DNA from 2 places in the Bacillus sp. Brlt_9 genome. Region 2 is predicted to be linked to the other one. Evidence: riboswitches for the same ligand, from Rfam matches in the RefSeq annotation. Region 2 holds a riboswitch; the other holds the start of a gene.
The links. A riboswitch is a leader RNA that binds a small molecule or an ion and turns the genes downstream of it on or off. The one in region 2 is predicted to bind lysine.
Positions count from the first base shown of each region.

Region 1: another riboswitch for lysine. It lies ahead of VF726_RS16770 (amino acid permease); the one in region 2 lies ahead of VF726_RS03265 (aspartate kinase).

Region 1 is NZ_JAYJLO010000004.1:52,634-58,400, forward strand. It holds gene VF726_RS16755 (VOC family protein) at 1-238, opposite strand, end outside; gene VF726_RS16760 (sulfite exporter TauE/SafE family protein) at 337-1,347, shown strand; gene VF726_RS16765 (GNAT family N-acetyltransferase) at 1,387-1,836, opposite strand; lysine riboswitch at 2,222-2,413, shown strand; gene VF726_RS16770 (amino acid permease) at 2,526-3,992, shown strand; gene VF726_RS16775 (iron-sulfur cluster biosynthesis family protein) at 4,107-4,412, shown strand; gene VF726_RS16780 (DNA alkylation repair protein) at 4,446-5,216, shown strand; gene VF726_RS16785 (MerR family transcriptional regulator) at 5,373-5,767, opposite strand, start outside.
Region 2 is NZ_JAYJLO010000001.1:616,760-622,526, reverse strand. It holds gene VF726_RS03280 (YndJ family protein) at 1-1,368, opposite strand, end outside; gene VF726_RS03275 (DUF4166 domain-containing protein) at 1,374-1,985, opposite strand; gene VF726_RS03270 (DoxX-like family protein) at 1,989-2,897, opposite strand; lysine riboswitch at 3,090-3,276, shown strand; gene VF726_RS03265 (aspartate kinase) at 3,476-4,705, shown strand; gene VF726_RS03260 (VOC family protein) at 5,049-5,501, shown strand; gene VF726_RS03255 (helix-turn-helix domain-containing protein) at 5,723-5,767, opposite strand, start outside.

The sequences.
Region 1 (5,767 bases), on a different contig from region 2:
CTTGTAATTTCACTACTGTTTCTTGTACTAATGGATTTTCTGCTTCTTTCGCTTTTTCTTCATGTTGAACTGCCAGAAATTCTATGTATGATAAATCAAAATAACTTAAACTATTCCAAGTACCCCAAGTAATATGCTCTCCGCCTAATACAGTATGAAATCCAAGTTCCTGCATTTGTTTTGCTGCTTCCTCCGGTGTACCATGTACTGCGTGTACGAGATGATCAAATCGTAACATGTCATTTCCCCCTTTCTCTCCATCCTTTTATTGTATATTTTATTTTTCTTTCATTCAATTCAAAAAACTTTAAAACCTAGTTGATTTATACGATTAATATGTATTATAATGAAACAAATTTAATTATTGCTGATTGGAAAAACCAAAGGCACTTTTCTCATACGGGAAAAGTGCCTTTTTCATTTATTATTACAGGGGGATTATTTATGCAGAAATTAATTGTCTTTGCTATTATTGGATTTTTCGCTCAATTGATTGATGGAGCACTTGGAATGGCGTATGGAGTAACATCTACCTCACTATTATTAATGTTTGGTATCGCACCGGCTGTAGCTTCCGCATCTGTTCATTTAGCTGAAGTTGTTACAACTGCCGCTTCTGGTGCATCTCACATCAAATTTGGAAACGTCGATAAATATACTGTTTCCAGGCTTACATTACCAGGAGCAATCGGCGCATTTATTGGGGCATGTTTTTTGAGCAATTTACCTGGCGATGTAATTAAACCGTATATTTCCGTATTTTTATTTACTTTAGGGGTTTATATTTTATTACGATTCATCATTCAAAAACAAATTGTTACTTCAAAGAAACGCATGTCTGCTAAACAACTTGTTCCGCTTGGCTTATTCGCTGGATTCGTTGATTCAACTGGTGGTGGTGGCTGGGGACCGATTACGACACCAGTACTTTTAGCAAGAGGAAATGAAGCTAGAAAAGTTATCGGATCTGTAGATACGAGTGAATTTCCTGTTTCACTTGCTGCAACAATTGGCTTCTTCATCTCACTTGGCTGGGAACAAGTAAGCTGGGTTTGGGTATTTGCGTTAATGCTTGGCGGTATTGTCGCAGCTCCAATTGCTGCATGGTTAGTACGCATCGTTCCAGCACATTTACTTGGCGTATTAGTTGGTGGCCTTATTATCTTTACAAACATTCGTACACTGCTCACTACATTTAAAGTGGATCCAACTATTATTTCACTTTCTTACGTGGCAGTTGGCCTTGTCGTTATTATTTCTATTTTCATTGCTGTTCGCAATCATTCCAATCGTTCTAACGCATCGACAGCCAAATATCCGAATGATCAAAAACAAATGCTACCATAACGATAAAAATACCGCCCGATATACTTCGAGCGGTATTTTTTATTTTTCTATTTTCCAATTGATCATTGTTTCTGTAGTGCCTACTCTTTTCATATGTAATTTCTCTAATACACGAATCGAGCTAATATTTTCAAGAAGTGTCTCCGCAATAATCGTTTCTACCTCTCCTGTTTGAAAAGCCCAATTTATTAATTCTCTTACAGCTTCTGTCGCATATCCTTTATTCCAATATTTCTCAATAAATCCGTAACCAATTTCTACTGTATGTTCCTCATTTGGTTTTCCTTTAAATCCTATATCACCTAGAACGATGTCATCTTCCTTGCGAATGACATACCACGCCCCCCAAGGTAATAAAGCCTTATTTTGTTTTATATTTTCTACATACCCTACAATATGTGGACCACTATTATATCCTTGCTCATTAGCAACGTGAATACTCTCTTCTGTACACGGCACTATATAGAGTCTTTCTGTTTCTAATTTCATATTGATTTCCCCTTTTCAATTAAACAATACCTCAATTTTATCAGGAATAAAAAGAATATTCATTCTATTTATCGGATTTATACTTATTCTTTGAAACGAATTTAAGGAATAATCCTCTTTTGATAGTTATGTCGAATTATATTTTCTGAATTTTCTTTTAATTTTAAAGGGTTTTTCAATATTTTTTGCGAAACATTTGTATAACAATTTTTTCTTTGCTTATTGTTACATAATAATAGGTTCGGGTGGAGTTTTGCAAACGTTTCCTAAACAATAACCGATATTTTTTGACTTTTCCTAACAAAATATCTTGCAATATATTCAGAAAGTCATTACAATTGCCATATATTAAAAATCTTAGCAATATATCAAATCCTCATCAATCCGATGAGGTAGAGGTTGCGACTTTTAAGAGTAAAACGGACGAGACATAGAGAATGTCACCGACTCCGTTTGAAAGGAAAAGTTGCCGAAGTTTATATTTCTTCTCTGGAAATATGAGCTGGGGCTGTCTCCGAAAGGAACAGAACTGTCACGTTTACAAATTACCGTGTAAACGTGGGGTGCTATCTTAACGGAAGGGTATGATGGGGTGGTTATTTGTGAAACGTTCCGCCAAATTCCTTTGGCGGTTTTTTGTATTTTTCTCCCCCGCTCCTTCCTATCTTACAAGAAAAGGAGTGTTGAACATGAATAGCGCAACGAATCAAACTACCTCTAAAACAGAAACTACAAATGGAAAAGGTGAATTAAAACGTAGTTTAAAATCACGGCACCTTACGATGATTTCTCTCGGTGGTACAATTGGTACCGGACTATTTCTTGCCAGTGGTGGTGTCATCCACACAGCTGGACCTGGTGGTGCATTAGTTGCATACGCCGCAATTGGAATTATGGTTTACTTTTTAATGACAAGCTTAGCTGAACTCGCAGCTTACATGCCTGTTACTGGATCTTTTAGTACGTATGCAACAAAATTTGTTGATCCATCACTTGGCTTTGCACTTGGATGGAACTATTGGTATAACTGGGCAATTACGATAGCTGCTGAACTAGCGGCTGTAACATTAATTATGAAATTTTGGTTCCCAGATACCCCTTCCCTCATTTGGAGCGGATTATGTTTAGCTATTATTTTCCTTTTAAACTACTTATCTGTTAAAGGGTTTGGTGAATCTGAATATTGGTTCGCACTTATTAAAGTAGTTACGATTATTATCTTTTTAATTGTCGGCTTTATGATGATTTTCGGAATTATGGGCGGCGAAACTGTTGGCTTTAAAAACTTCACAGTTGCAGATGCACCATTTAACGGCGGCATCATGGCAATTATCGGTGTATTTATGGCAGCTGGTTTCTCATTCCAAGGAACTGAATTACTTGGGGTAGCTGCTGGTGAAACTTCTGATCCAGAACGTAATATTCCGAAAGCAATTCGTTCGATCTTTTGGCGTATTCTTTTATTCTATATTCTTGCGATTCTCGTTATCGGTTTATTAATTCCTTATACAACTGAAAGCCTTGCCGCAAGTGATGTAACAGTAAGTCCATTTACACTTATTTTTGAAAAAGCGGGTGTTGCCTTTGCTGCTTCTGTTATGAACGCTGTTATTTTAACGGCAGTACTATCTGCTGGTAACTCTGGTATGTATGCATCAACTCGTATGCTTTGGGACTTAGCTCGCCAAGGAAAAGCACCAAAGTTTCTTGGTAAATTAGATAGCCGCGGTGTACCTGTTAACGCATTAATCGTAACGTCAATTGTCGGTAGTATCGCTTTCATTGCTTCTTTATTCGGTGACGGCGTTGTATACATTTGGTTATTAAACGCATCTGGAATGTCTGGCTTTATCGCATGGGTCGGAATCGCAATTAGTCATTACCGTTTCCGTAAAGCATATATCGTACAAGGTAAAGATTTAAAAGACTTACCATATAGAGCAAAATGGTTCCCGTTCGGTCCAATCTTCGCATTTGCACTTTGTGTCATCGTAATTTTAGGTCAAAACTACGGCGCATTTATGGGGGAATCAATTGATTGGAACGGTGTACTCGTTTCTTACATCGGTTTACCACTCTTCTTAGTACTATGGTTAGGCTATAAATTCACGAAGAAAACGAAAGTGATTCCACTTGATAAATGTGAATTGAAATAAACGTAAAATGAGCAAACAAATTTGTTTGCTCGTTTTTTATTGCAATACTTCTCCCTTCCCTATTGCTCTTGTTTTTGCAATAATAAAGGAAATATACATAAAGGTTGGGATACGATGAACATTCGCATTACTGATGAAGCAAAAGCAGCTATACATAGACTAGAACGTGAAGATAAAAAAATCATTCGCATTAGAGGAACAATGACAAACTCTTGTAGTATTTTCGTTGATGTCGATTTAATTTGGGATACATATAACGCAGATGATGTTGTATATGAAGATGAAGATCTTATTGTACAAATGGATTCATTTACGAAAGACTACACTGGTGATACAGTGAAACTTGATTATAAGACGACAGGTTTTAGTATTACAACTCCGAGTGAAACTTTAGTTTATGGATTGTCGATAAAAAAATAAAAATTGCTTTTAACTGACCACCGAGGTGAAAAAATGGGTAAATATGTTCCGTTAAAATTTTTATTTAATGAAGAATTGGCAGAAAAAATGGCTGATTCTATTTGTAAACATGATCCTACTTTCTCTAAAAGAAACTTTGTATCTTCCGTAACATGTAAAGTTGAAAATTTAGAGTTAAAGCAGCGTATTGAAGTAATAGCAGATGAATTACACAATACTTTACAAAAAGATTTTAATGCAGCAATACATATATTACTGAAAACATTGGGATCAGAAAACACAACAGAAGTAGGCACATTTACAAACGGATATATGTACATGCCTATTGCAAAATACGTTGAAAAATATGGACTTAACGACTTTGAAACCTCATTCAACGCCATGTATGAAATAACAAAAAGAAATACTGCTGAATATGCCATTCGACCTTTTCTTGAAACATACCATGAAGACACACTGGACATATTGCAACAATGGATTCATGACGAAAACAGCCACATTAGAAGATTAGTTTCTGAAGGTACAAGACCAAGACTTCCTTGGGCTAAAAAAATAGGAGCTCTAAAAGGTGACTTTAAGAACAATTTACAGCTTCTTGAGCCATTAATAAATGATCCGTCTAAATATGTCCAAAAATCAGTAGCCAATCATATTAACGATATTACGAAAGAAGATAAAGAAATCGTTTTTCAATGGTTGCAGCAATTACGTGATAAACAGCATCCTGTTAACCCTTGGATTATAAAACATGGGTTACGAACGGTTATTAAAAATGGTACTTTGCCAAAAGATTTTTCTTTTTGAGTATTTTAAACAAAAACGCTTATACTTCAAAAATGAAGTATAAGCGTTTCTTTCTTTTGAATAAAGCAATAACAAACGTAACTTCCCCCCCAATATTCCCCTCCTTCAATGAAAGGTCTATAGCATTATTTCGATGAAGGTAAACACTCATAAAATCTATTCCTTTTCCATTTCTACTTGCTTCACATAATATTCCATCGCTTCGTTAAGCCATTTTTGTTCATCTTCTGTGAAAGGCGAAGGTATCATATTTTCAAGTTCTTGCATATCCAGTTCTTCCACACTAGTATTAGCTAACTTTTGTATCAGATCCTCATTAAGAAATGAAAAAGACTCTTCTATATATTCCTTAACCATCTCTTGTACTTTCGAATCCTCGACTGGTTTACCATATAATTGTTTAACCTTTTTAGATAATTCAATAAACGTTTTATCCAAGGCAATTTTATCTTCTTCTGATTTCTTTGATAATTCTTCCACGATATCCGTTAACTTATGGCATTCCATCCATTCTTTATGTGTATGTTCTGTATTCATACCGTAAATAAGAC
Region 2 (5,767 bases):
ATATGGTAAAGGTAATGCAATATTCATGTATGTCTCGTTCTCATATGTATGTTTTGAGTAAAGAGCTACAAAAATAGATTCTTCTGCTTCATTTTTTCTTAGCCAAGCCCTTACATTCTCTCTTCCATCCTTCTCATCTATTATCCCGATGATAGAGCCGTGCATCGTTTCCCACTTGCCGCCCATTCCTAAATGTATTTGCCCTACACGTTTACTCATTTTCTCATAGCAAAATGCTACCGGGCGGAACCAGCGATTCCATTTAATATGTGATTGTAACTCATACTCTTTTGTATTTTCATAAAAGTGAACAATACTTAAAGGAATCTTCGTCACGTCAAATGCCTCACTATGAAAATCATTCATATTATCAACTAAACCTTTGTATTCTTTGCTATCTATTAAATTTCTGTTATGTAAAAATGCTTCACCAACTGTCGCATTTCCTCTTAACCCGCTCATTGGTTTCCCGTAATATTTATAATTCGGGGCACTATTTTCAATCATCCAGCCGACAAATGCTGGTAACGCTACTCCAATTCCATTGACAACACCGTGAATCCAAACCATTTGAGCAATTGTAATCGTCATTACATGTTTCAAATTCCCATACGAATATATAAGTGAAAACATAATTGTTACCATGAGTGTGCTAGACGATATAATTAGGAGAATCTTTGCACTAATAGCATTAAATTTCGCGCGCCAAACATAAATACCATAACTATAAATCGCACATAAATATAGGAACACAGCAAAAAATTCAAATACTCTTGAGTATGTAATCCCGATCGCAACTGTCATAGGTGAAATGACGATGACAAACATAATAGCATCATATACTTTACTTCTCTTTTCTCTTTTTCTCCCAATTAAGCCAGCTGATAATGGCAATAGAAATGCCGAATAATGAAAGTGTGCAGCAGTAAGCAACACGATGTCGGAACTAAAGTGCATAATGGAGAGTTTTGCTACAGAAGCAAAAAACCAAAAACCACCTAAAAACAAATATATAAACGCACTATCGATAGCTGTCTCTTCTAGCGGTTTCCATCCTCTTTCTAGTAATCTACTCACACCAAATAATGCAACAATCCCTGTATATACAAACCAAAGTAACGCAAAAAAATAGTGGTTTGTAACGAAAGCTAACATTGCACTCATTGCTGCGATTGGATATAAAAACGATACAAATTTATAAAAAAATACATATGATCCATTTCTTGTTTTCTTATCAATGATACAAAATGACATCGGTATAAATAACAAAATAGATAATAAAATAATTGCTTCCACTGGGTTTATATTTGACCACTCGCATATTAGAAAAATAATATAACAAGCAAGCCCAACTATTATATTTTTCATTTCATTTATTTCCTTTCCACAAATGTTCCCTTATATGAAAATAATGAACCAATTAACGGATTTCGTACTTGTACATGAATTCGAAAGCATTGCCTTGTTTCATCATAACTTTCTACAATGGTGGCCTCCCCGTATAAAAATCTAGGTAACGGGACTTTCCTTCCGAACATGTAAAACCATTGTTTCTTTGAAGAAATATGCATTGCCCCCACCTCATCAATATGAAAATTTAATGTAGATACAAGTAAGTGCGGTTCACCAAAATAATCTACAATTTCATTATTCTCTTCATCCAACTGCATAACGGCATTAAAATATCTTTTTTTATTGTGAAAATAAAAAGTACGATTCCACCGCACAAGTTCATGTCCATGTTCATCCCGCTCAGCCGTATTATGTATTGTAAATGGCACTTCCTTCCCCCGCTCAGAGAAAAATATACGGAACTTCGATGCAATTTTTAATATTAATTTTACAAAAAAAGAACCTCCATAAATCTCATCCATCTTTCCTTCTCCAGTAAAGCTATTTTCTTCCGTAATTTCATAGCGTTTCTGTAATTTCGGATGAAGATTTTTATAAGAATCCCCTAATAGTCTTTCATACAAATTAGCCATACATTATCCCTTTCTCTTCCTCCTGCAATTTTTTGCACTTGGCAAATTCATGCTATTTATATAACCGGCAATCGATAACCCCATGAGTAGAACGTTTAATGTAATTGGATTAAACGGTTCTGTAAGGCTTGCGACATTCGTAAATCCTGCCGCTATTGTTAAGGCTATTAACATAAAAATATGTACGACAAATACTTTTCGCTTTTGAAATGGCAACAGCCATAGGACACCAAAAATAATTTCTAGTAATCCAATTATTTTAAGTACAAAAATACTATGTTCCGTTGAACCAATCATCACCGATAGCATTTTTACTTCTTCTGAATGAGTAAATACTAATTTTGGCACTATCCCTTGATACATCCATACAAAGGCAAATAAAAAACATACGAGCCAATATGTCATTGTTCTTCTAATTAGTAACCTAGGGTGAAGTCCCTTCTCTAACCATAATTTTAATGCATCAAAGCTCCAAGCAGTCGCCCAGCCTAATAACGGCCGAAACATATAGAAATCTATTATATTCCCTATACGACCAAACCTCGTATCATAATCATATTGCGTCTCAAAATGAATGTGTTCTTTACGAGGGGTATACTTCCAATAACCACGCCCTGTTTGAATAAGAGATAATTTATTATCCGTCCAAAATTTTAAAGAAGAAATACGTTCTCCCGTTTCTTTTCTTATTTCACCTATCGATTCCCCTTCTCCAGCTATTTCAAGTCCAAATCCAATTTTTGTTTTATATAAAAACTTCTGTGGTTCTCCTTCTTTTTTCTCTAAATACGAAATTTCAGTAAAGCGGGCATCCCATTCTGTATGTATATGTGGTTCTTGCGTGTATTCCCATAATTTCTCCATTGTTGTGTTCATTTCTGCCGAAACATAAATAGGCTTTTTCCTCTTCATACTTCCACCTCCAATGCACTATAAATTTAATGTACATGCAACGAATTTATTTTGCTACATTTTTCACAAACTTTCTTTTGCAAAAGAAAGAATTTTTAAAATTTATACAAAACACTTGATTCCCCGAAAAATTTAAATTATTATAAAACAAATGTTACCAACAACTTCATAAATCAAACACTCTCGCCTAAAACGTGAGATAGAGGTTGCGATACTTATGATTATTCTAATGGAGACACAGAGATGTCTATGAAATTAGATGAAAGGAAGTATTGCCGAAATTGATAAATTTCTCTGCATTTATCAATTGGGGCTGTTTTCGAATAGAAACAGAACTGTCATATGTACAAACGTGTACGTATGAAGAGCTATCTACAAAAAAGAGATATCATTTTTATGATATTCCTTTTTTGGCGGTTTTTTTATTAGCTCCGTTTTCTGTTTCCCTTTTCCTGTAACAGCACCATCCTCACTTATTTGAGATGGTGTTTTTTGTTTTTCTCTGGTAACTACAGGAATATTGGGATTTATATATGTCCTAATCTATTCTTAAAAATGGATGAAAGAAGGAATTCGTAATGGAAACGATTGTACAAAAATTTGGTGGCACTTCTGTCGGAAGCGTTGAGCGTATTCAACATGTAGCAAATTTAATTATTGAAGAATATGAACGAGGGCATAGTATCGTCTCTGTCGTTTCAGCAATGGGCAAAAGTACAGATGAACTTGTCGCACTTGCTAACGCTATTACAGAAAATCCGAGTAAACGTGAAATGGATATGCTTCTATCTACAGGAGAACAAGTGACTATTTCATTATTAACGATGGCACTACAAGCGAAAGGTTATAACGCGATTTCATTAACAGGATGGCAAGCTGGTATTACGACAGAATCTGTACATAGTAGTGCACGGATTACTGACATTCATACAGATCGAATTCAATCTTATCTTACTGAAGGTACGATCGTTATTGTAGCTGGCTTCCAAGGAGTTAGTGAAAACCATGAAATTACAACGCTTGGCCGCGGTGGTTCTGATACAACTGCTGTTGCATTAGCTGCTGCACTGAAAGCAAAAAAATGTGATATTTACACAGATGTGACCGGCGTCTATACGACAGACCCACGAGTTGTAAAAGATGCTTATAAATTAGATGAAATCTCTTATGACGAAATGTTAGAACTTGCAAACCTCGGTGCTGGTGTATTACACCCGCGTGCGGTTGAGTTTGCTAAAAATCATAATGTCATTTTAGAAGTTCGCTCAAGTATGGAACAAGAAAATGGAACAATTGTAAAAGGAGAATGTAACATGGAACAACAATCAATCGTTAAAGGTATTGCATTTGAAGATAATATTACACGCGTCACAATGAAAGGTTTGGAACAAGGTGCACTTTCAACAGTTTTCTCTACATTAGCAGCGGCACATATTAATGTAGATATCATCATTCAAAGTATTACAAATGAAGGAACTGTTCACCTCTCCTTCTCAATCCATTCTAATGATTTAAAAGAAACATTAGAGGTATTAGAACAACATCAAGAAACATTACAATATGAATCTGTAGAATATGAAAATCATTTAGCAAAAGTATCCATTGTAGGATCTGGTATGGTCTCTAATCCTGGTGTTGCTGCGAATATGTTCACTACTTTAAAAGAAGAAAATATTCATATTAAAATGGTAAGTACATCAGAAATTAAAGTGTCTGTCGTTATTGACCGCCTTCATTTAGTAACAGGTGTTGAGGCGCTGCATCAATCATTTATGGCAAAAATCGTGCCTTTAGTGCAGATGAGTTAATTTCTACTAGTAAAAACTTAAAACAAATTATATGAATCTATTTCCTTCCTATATAAATAGAAACAGGGTAAGACTATTTTGTTGAAAACTCGAAGTTATTCTGTCGAATAGCAATTACTGTATCAAATTCTTGAAACTACTTGAACATAATAAGTTCGCGCATATTTAAATCGTAGAGGGTTTACGGAGTCTTGTTCGTTAACAAGATGTTATGCACTGTACCCGAAAACACCTTGTCACATGTTCCTACACTGTGACAAGGTGTTTTTTGTTTAGAAGAGATTTTAGTATAATTATGAGGAGAGTTAAACAATAAATTTATACATATAAGGAGACAAAGACTATGGCAAACAACAAATTACTAAGAATGGACAATATTAGTATCGTTGTAGAATCTCTTGATAACGCAATCTCTTTCTTCGAGGAGATTGGATTAAAACTTGAAGGGTGCGCTACTGTCGAAGGTGAATGGGCTGGTCGCGTAACCGGACTCGGTTCTCAGTGCGTAGAGATTGCTATGATGGTTACACCAGATGGCCATAGCCGCATTGAACTTTCGCGATTTCTTACCCCACCTACTATTGCAGATCACCGGACAGCACCTGTAAATGCCCTCGGTTATTTGCGCGTCATGTTCACCGTTGAAGACATTGATGAAATGGTATCGAGACTTACTAAGCATGGTGCTCAGCTCGTTGGCGAAGTAGTTCAGTACGAGAACTCATATCGACTTTGCTACATTCGTGGAACGGAAGGAATTTTAATCGGTTTAGCGGAAGAACTCGGTAACAAGTAAGTAATGTTTTTCTGAATTAAAAATATTTGAAAGATATTCTTTCTTAATAAAGCTTAAATTTTCAACCACGTCCTAACTTTAGAACGTGGTTATGCTTGTTTCGGTTTTTTAACATACTATCAATATCCCTAAATTATTATAAAACAATTCAATTACTCGTTATATTCTTTCCTAGGAAATATAACTGACTCTTCTCACTTCTTACCATATATATCTTTTCTTTAAAAAAACGATCTGAACTCATTCAAAATCACTTTCTTTACGTC